One region of the Apibacter sp. B3935 genome, then DNA from elsewhere that is predicted to be linked to it. Evidence: riboswitches for the same ligand, from Rfam matches in the RefSeq annotation. Region 1 holds a riboswitch; the other holds the start of a gene.
What was found. Region 1 has a riboswitch for S-adenosylmethionine ahead of GFV00_RS09270 (TonB-dependent siderophore receptor). Riboswitches for the same ligand answer to the same signal wherever they lie in the genome.
Positions count from the first base shown of each region.

Region 2: it holds a riboswitch for S-adenosylmethionine, as region 1 does, so the genes downstream of both, GFV00_RS02465 (PLP-dependent aspartate aminotransferase family protein) here and GFV00_RS09270 (TonB-dependent siderophore receptor) in region 1, are expected to answer to the same signal.

Region 1 is NZ_WINL01000005.1:49,837-54,059, reverse strand. Features, by position in the region: gene GFV00_RS09270 (TonB-dependent siderophore receptor) at 1-1,602, opposite strand, end outside; SAM riboswitch class I at 1,709-1,807, opposite strand; gene GFV00_RS09265 (MFS transporter) at 1,884-3,032, opposite strand; gene GFV00_RS09260 (ATP-dependent Clp protease ATP-binding subunit) at 3,148-4,223, opposite strand, start outside.
Region 2 is NZ_WINL01000001.1:579,451-583,673, forward strand. Features, by position in the region: gene GFV00_RS02455 (SDR family NAD(P)-dependent oxidoreductase) at 1-734, opposite strand, end outside; gene GFV00_RS02460 (MerR family transcriptional regulator) at 856-1,164, shown strand; SAM riboswitch class I at 1,485-1,582, shown strand; gene GFV00_RS02465 (PLP-dependent aspartate aminotransferase family protein) at 1,747-2,883, shown strand; gene GFV00_RS02470 (homoserine dehydrogenase) at 2,912-4,093, shown strand; gene bshA (N-acetyl-alpha-D-glucosaminyl L-malate synthase BshA) at 4,124-4,223, opposite strand, start outside.

The DNA of each region.
Region 1 (4,223 bases):
ATTACTGAAAGCTCCCCTTACAGCAAATCCGTTTACATATTCATAACGCACCGCCAACTTTCCTATCCAAGAATTACCAAAATCGGAATAATGCTCATATCTTCCTGCCAAATCACCGGAAAATTTTCCTTTTTTAAATGCTACATCCGCATAACCGGAGGCATTATTTCTGTCCTCCTTTAACGCATTTTCAGAAGAAAATCCTATAAAACCTTGTGCTCCCCCCTCTCCCAGTATATCGGTGGGAAGAGTAGATGCTGTTGCCGGATTACCAAATTTATCGTAACGCATCCATGAGCCTTCTTCTCCGGCCTTTATTCTATACTGTTCGTATTTAAATTCTCCTCCGAAGGCAATAGAAAGAAGTGTATTTATTTTTTTAGAAATATCCAGATTGATAGTATTTTGCATAAACTCATGTCCCCCGGCTTTAAATTCCGTTGGAGAATGTATACCCAACGAAGCATTGTTTGTATGCGTAGCCTTATAATTAAAGAGGTTTTCTCCAAAGGTATTACTTATATCTACCATCCAATTATTATGCATATATCTTATTCCCGTAGAGTTAGAAATATCATAAATAGTGGATTTTAATAAAGGTTGAAATCCTATCGGATAAAGTTCTTTAACTACATTAGTTTTTTCACTGGGAAGTCTTCGGAATTCAGCTCCTTCTCCTTGTCTTAAACTTGCTCCGCCGAATGAATAGAACTCATACTTTTCGGATAATGGATAAATGGAATTTATAAAAAACTGTTGATTTTTAATTTGAGCATCTCCTGCCCTGAAACGGAAGTCTTTTTGGGTTAAACCCATTTCTGCCATAATTTTTTCATCGTTTATTCTGGCCTGATCGGGATCCGGTGCAAAATCATAGGCAAAATTATCACCAAACTTGTCCAGATTATTATCATATGAACGATTGGTTTTATTTCTTTGGCTGACTACAAAAGAAAGATTGATACTTCCTCCTTTATCTCCTAATTTAGCACCGTAATTTCCGCTAAAATTGTAAGTTTCCCCGTCATTTCTATTGGTTAATCCATAGGTGATGGATGCCGAGCCGCCCTCATTCTTTTTTAAAATAATATTAATTACACCGGCAATGGCATCCGAACCGTATTGAGCTGCAGCACCATCTCTCAAAACCTCTATTTTTTCTATTGCTGAAACGGGTATGGCACTTAAATCTGTACCCACAGATCCGTTACCTACCGTATTTTGATAGTTGACTAATGAGGTAGTATGCCGTCTTTTTCCATTCACTAATACCAGAACCTGATCGGGACCCATACCTCTCAAGGTAGCCGGATCAATATGTTCCGTTCCATCGGAAGAAGATTGGCGAACTGAATTGAATGAAGGTACTAAATAATTTAATAAGTCGTTAACGGTTAACTGAGGAGATGCCTTTTCTATTTTCCTGACATCTATTACGTCTATGGCAACGGGAGAATTTACTTTGGTTCGTTCTGAACTTCTGCCACCGACTACAACAATCTCTTCAAGATCAAGGGAATCTACGGCCCGTTTTTCTTGAGCATCCACATAATTGGTAAATTCTAAAATTAAACTTACCATTAACAAAGAAACTTTTTTCATTATCTTTCTTACAGTTAGTAAATTATATTTATTAAAACTGTATCAAGAAAAACCGGAAAGGAAAAAAGAAATTATTCACAACTCAACACACTCACAACTCGCGAATCACTCATCTTTCCCCTCAGGGCTGGAATTAGCACCAAGCCTAAGCAGGCCGGTTGCCAAGGTTTCACAGGGCCAGTCCCTCCACCTTTCTTGATAAGTGATGTAAATATACCATAATTTTCATAATAAAATAATTTTATATTATATTATTTTACCTCTAAGATAAAGAAATAAATTTACTTTATCTTAAAAAATCTTACCAAGAAAATTATTCCTATTCCAAACAAGGAAATGAAAGTAAAAGATATTTGTAATGAAAATTTTTCAGCTAAAAAACCAATGCAAGGAGGGCCTAGAAAAAAACCGATAAAACCAATGCTGGTAATAACTGTAAGCGCTTGTTCGGGCGAAGCTGTTTTTGAATTTCCCGCTAAGGTATATACTAAGGGTACGACTGCAGATATTCCCAGTCCAACAATAACGAACGAAAGAAGTGTAGTTAGTAATGTTGGAAATAGAACAGCACAGATCATACCTATAAAAATTAAAGATCCGCTGATGATCAACGTAACTTTTGAACCGAATTTTCGAACTACAAAATCAGAAATGAATCGTCCGCAAGCCATGGCTGCCATATAGGCAGTCAATCCATATCCGATATATTTTTTATCGGCTTTCACTATATTCCTCATATATTCATTGGACCAATCGGTCATCGTTCCTTCAGAAACCATAGCAAAAAAAGCAAGAAATCCCAATACAATAAGATTTTTATCAACTCTGATAAATTTTGATTTTTTCGGTAATTCCATTGGTTCTTCTTTGGCTTCATCCGGCAACAAGTATCTGAATAACCAAAGGGAAACCAGAATTCCTATGGAAGAATATAAAATAAAATGCTCTGAGGGTGGAATATTTTTAGCAATCATTACTGCTCCTAACCAAGAAGCAAAAAAACCTCCAATGCTCCAAGTACCGTGCATGGAGCCTATTATTTGGCCTTTATAGGATTTTGACACATTAACAGCTTGTGTATTTATAGCTATATTGGTTAAATTACCTATGGCCCCGTAGGCTATTAAATTGAGTTTCAATTGCCATAATTCACCGCAAAATCCAATCCCGATTAAAAATATAAAGTAAAGAATGATAAATGTAAGAGTTGATTTTTTGCTTCCCAGCTTTTTTATTAAATTACCCGCAAAAGGTAACGTAATAAGTGTTCCGATGGATAAAAATAGTAAAACCAATCCCCAATTGGAATCGGAAACATTCATCGATAATTTAATCGTTGGAATTCGTGAAGCCCAAGTCGCGGAACTGCCTCCAAAGAAAAAAAATAAAAGGGTTACGGCCATTCTGGGCAAATGTTTTTTGTATATCATTGTTAATTCTCTCGGATTTTTTATGGATTGTATCTATTTATTAACTACTCCGGTATTTATAAAATAAAAAAAACCTGCTTGATTCAATCAAACAGGCTCTTCATTAATTATCTTTTTAATCTTTTGTCGGGGATTCTTTTTCCACCTCCCGTATTTTAATTTCCGTACTGTCTTTTTCTTTATTTAATCCAATATAGAGATGGTCTCCGTCATGTATCGATGAATTAATAATTTCTTCAGCGATCACATCTTCCACATATTTCTGGATCGCTCGTTTAAGCTGACGTGCACCGAAATTTTTGTCCCATCCTTTTTCAATGATGAATTCTTTAGCTTCCGGAGATAATTCTACTTCATATCCAATTTTAGCAATCCTATCGTACACATTTTTCAATTCTAAATCTATAATTTTAGATATATCTTCCTTTTCCAAATTATTAAAGATGATAACATCATCGATCCTATTAAGGAATTCAGGCGCAAAAGTTCTCTTTAAAGCGTTTTCTAAAGTAGATTTTGCTCTTATATCGGAAGATGATTTTTTGGCAGAAGTTCCAAATCCAACACCGTCACCGAATTCTTTGAGTTCACGAGTTCCGATATTGGAAGTTAAAATGATTATTGTATTTCTAAAATCTATTTTTCTTCCCAAACTATCCGTAACATGTCCGTCATCTAAAATTTGCAAAAGGATATTAAATACATCCGGATGTGCTTTTTCAATTTCGTCTAAGAGGATTACAGCATAAGGTTTTCTTCTTACGGATTCTGTCAATTGCCCTCCTTCTTCATATCCTACATATCCCGGAGGAGCTCCAACTAATCTAGATACGGCAAATTTTTCCATATATTCACTCATATCTATTCTAATGAGAGCATCATCTGAATCAAATAATTCTCTGGCAATAACTTTTGCTAATTGAGTTTTTCCAACTCCGGTTGCTCCTAAGAATATAAATGTACCTATAGGCCTGTTAGGATCTTTTAATCCGGCACGGTTTCTCTGAATGGCTTTTACTACTTTGTTGACCGCTTCGTCCTGACCGATTATTTTTCCTTTCATCAGATCTTTCATTTGAGCAAGTTTTTTAAGCTCTCCTTCTGCAACTCTTTGTACAGGTACACCGCTCATCATTGAAACTACCTCTGCAACATTATCTTCGGTAACAATCTCCCGATGTTCTCTTGAAG
Region 2 (4,223 bases), on a different contig from region 1:
ATCGTTCCGGTAATCCATTGGGCTTGATCGGATGCCAGGAAAACAGCAGCCGCCCCAATATCTTCTACCGTTCCAATACTACCCATCGGATATATAGATTTAATCATTGTATGAAAATTTGTTTTCCCTTCTTCGCTTAGCTGTTCTAAATTATATCGTAGAAGCGGCGTATCGATACTTCCCGGAGCAATAGCATTAACCCGAATTCCATCTTTTCCTGCCTCAAAAGCCAATGATTTAGTAAATGAATCTATACCGCCCTTAGTCATGGAGTAAGCAGTAGATTCTCTTCCCGGTAACATTCTGTGTGAAAAATAAGATGAAATATTAATTATATTTCCTTTGGATTTTTTCAAAGATTGATACAAATTTTGAGTCAGTATATAAGGTGCTTTCATATTAAGATTAATGTGTTTATCTAATAAATCTTCAGATGTTTCTTCAAAAGGATTAAAACGACCGATTCCTGCATTATTAATTAACACATCAACTGTCTTTACTTTTTCTAAAATTAGTTTACCAACTGAAAATAATTTTTCAATTTCCGTTAAATCCGCAGAAATCAGAGAAACAGTTACGTGATACGACGAAAATTCTTCTTTGATTTTGTTTAATTTTTGAGGATCTCTGGCAATTAGAACAAGATTTGCTCTTTGTTGAGCGAAAGCACGAGCAATGCCCAAGCCTATTCCTTCTGTAGCGCCGGTTATAATAACATTTTTGTCTATGAGCATAATATTTAAATTTTAATTATAGTTTATTGTTAAATATTTACATTTTATGCAAATTATTTACAATTACAAATTTAACTTTTATTATGTATATTTACTTCAAATAATGTAAATAATTTACAAAATGAATGAAACCAATCATTTATCTTTCGATTTTAAGTTTTTAGAGCAATTAATTGTGGGCATTGGCGAAGTTTCTCAAATAACCGGAATTCCTACCCGACAAATTAGGTATTGGGAAGATAAAGGAATTATCAAAAGTCTTACAGAACAGGAAGGAAAAAACAGAAGATACAATTATGAAAATATTAAAAAAATGATTCTAATAAAAGAATTATTGGAAGAAGGGTTTACATTAGATGCTGCGTCACAAAAATTAGACAGTCGAATGCAAATGATTGAAAATGTATTAAAAAAGCTTACCAATAAATAAAATCAGTATCTAATGAATGGGTTGTTAAAATATCATTTACATTGTATAATATTATTATTGATCTTACTATAAATCATGCCCTAGTATAAAATATTTACCATTGCAAAAAAATGTATTTTTTTAAACTTAGAATTAATTTCGACGGTTATTTAAATGCTTCTGTAGGTAAATTGATTTATATCTAGCATACTTTATATCTTATATTATAATGATTATTAAAGATACAATACCTTTATAAATATTATAATAAAATCGTTTTTTATTGGAAATTAAAAAATAAAACTTATCTTTGTAATATATTTAACGATCATTAATAAAATTACTTATCAAGAAAGGTGGAGGGAATTGGCCCTATGATACCTTAGCAACCCTCTTATATGAGTAGGTGCTGCATCCAACCGTAAAGGAAAGATAAGTCGAAACAGCTTACATACAAATACAAATAATACGAGCTTCTTTCGACCTACAAAAAGAAGCTAATTCATAATTTAGAATTTAAATTAAATGGGAATCTTGTATAAGTTGTTTTATGATGATTAATGAATTTTAAGGCATTTATTAATTAGAAAAAACAACCTAGTCATGAAATTAGAAACAAAATTAGTACATATTTCTACTCCTGATGTACTTACCGGAGCTATCTCTACTCCTATTTACCAAACCTCTTCTTATGTTCAGGAAGAACCGGATGTGAATAAAGGATTTGCTTATACAAGAACGGCTAATCCTACACGTAAAGTTGTAGAACAAGCCATTGCTGAATTAGAGGGTGGTATTGCCGGATTTGCTTTTTCATCGGGATTGGCTGCAACGGATTGTGTTTTAAAGTTATTAAAACAAGGGGATGAAATTATTGCTGTAAATGATGTTTATGGAGGTACTTATCGAATAGTTACTACAGTTTATAATAAATTTGGTGTAACCTCTAAATTTATTGATACTACTGATATTCAAAATGTCTTACAAGCAGTTTCAAATAAAACTCGCTTCATTTGGCTGGAAACCCCTACAAATCCTACTTTAAAAATATCCGACATTGAAGAAATCGCTAAAATTTCCAAGCAAGTGGGAGCACTATTAATTGTAGATAATACTTTTTTATCTCCTGCTTTACAACAACCGATACGTTTAGGAGCAGATATTGTTGTACACAGTGGAACTAAATATCTTTCAGGACATGGAGATGTTTTATCCGGATTTATAGTTGTGAAAGATCCTAAAATAGCCGAAGAATTAAAATATTTACAAAATACCTCAGGGGGCGTACTCTCGCCTTTTGATAGTTGGTTAACCTTACGCGGAATTCAAACTCTATCTCTGCGTATGGAAAAACATTCACAAAATGCTCAAAAAATTGCTGAATTTTTAACTACACATTTCAAAGTAGATAAAGTATATTATCCCGGATTAAAAAATCATCCCAATCATCATATTGCGGCCAAACAACAAAAAGGGTTTGGCGGAATGGTATCTTTTAGTTTAAAAGACGATACTTTAGAAACGGCAAAAGATTTTTTAACACGTACCAAAATTTTTCTTTTAGCTGAAAATTTAGGCGATGTTAGGAGTTTGGGTAGCCATCCTGCCACCATGACCCATAAATCAACCCCTCTTGAAGTTCGTAAAGAAACAGGAATTCAAGATTCTTTAATTCGTTTATCGGTAGGAATTGAAAATGTAGATGACCTGATTAATGATATCAAACAAGCTTTAGATTAACGGTTAATTTTATAAATTGAATAATTAAATGATAAGAAATAAACTTAAATTAGGAATTTTTGGGTTTGGATGTGTGGGAACGGGATTGTATAAAGTGTTAGAAGAAGCCGAAAGTGTAGATGCAAATATTAAAAAAATATGTATTAAACATCCCGATAAACCGAGATCAATCGATAAAAAGTATTTTACTACCGATAAATACGAGTTATTATCGGACCCTGAAATTGAAGTTATTGTCGAATTAATAGATGACGCTGATGCTGCTTTTGATATTGTTTCAGAGGCCATGAAAAACGGAAAAGCTGTAGTTTCGGCAAATAAAAAGATGATTGCCGAACATTTACCTGAACTTCTAAAGTTGGAAAAAGAATACCAAGTTCCCCTACTCTATGAAGCCTCTGTTTGTGCCAGTATTCCCATTATCAGAAATTTAGAAGAATATTATGACAATGATTTGTTAACATCGGTTTCGGGAATTTTTAATGGTTCTACCAATTTCATTTTAACCAAAATGATCCATGAAAAACTTTCTTATCCTGTGGTTTTAAAAGAAGCTCAAGACAAAGGATTCGCAGAATCAGATCCTACCTTAGATGTTGAGGGAATTGATCCTAAATATAAATTGTGTATTATTCTTTTTCATGCTTTTGGACTTATTACTAAGCCGGAATCTATATTTAATTTTGGAATATCAAGAATTAGTGATTTCGACTTGGAATTTGCTCGTCAAAGAAATTTAACAATCAAGTTAATAGCAAGATGCAATAAAAATAATAATGAAATTACGGGTTTTTGTGCTCCTACTTTTATAGAAAAAGAAAATACATTAGCTCATGTAAATTATGAATATAATGGAGTGGTTTTAGAAAGTGCTTTTTCTGAAAAGCAACTGATGATTGGTAAAGGTGCCGGAGATAAACCCACCGGATCTGCCGTACTTTCTGATATTTCAGCTTTAACATATGATTACAGATATGAAAACAAAAAATATATTCATCTAAATAAACAATTACAATTAGTAGATACTAAAATTTATAAAGTTTATGTGAGATATCACGACCAATTTTCCGGTTTTGATGATTTTGAGTCCATCGAAGAACAATACAGCAGCCTTTCAGGTAATTATTTTATAGGTTTCATCTGTTTACATAAATTAGCGAATTCTTCATGGATTAAAGACCCGAATATAAATGTTATTTTTTTCAGCTGATTGGGTTGATAAGTATGTAAATTTAACTATTTAGTTATGATTGCACAATGCTCGGTCATACAATTCTTTATATATAGGAATTATCTTAGAATTATCAAAAAGTAAAGCTTGGTCTTTCGCTTGTTTTTTG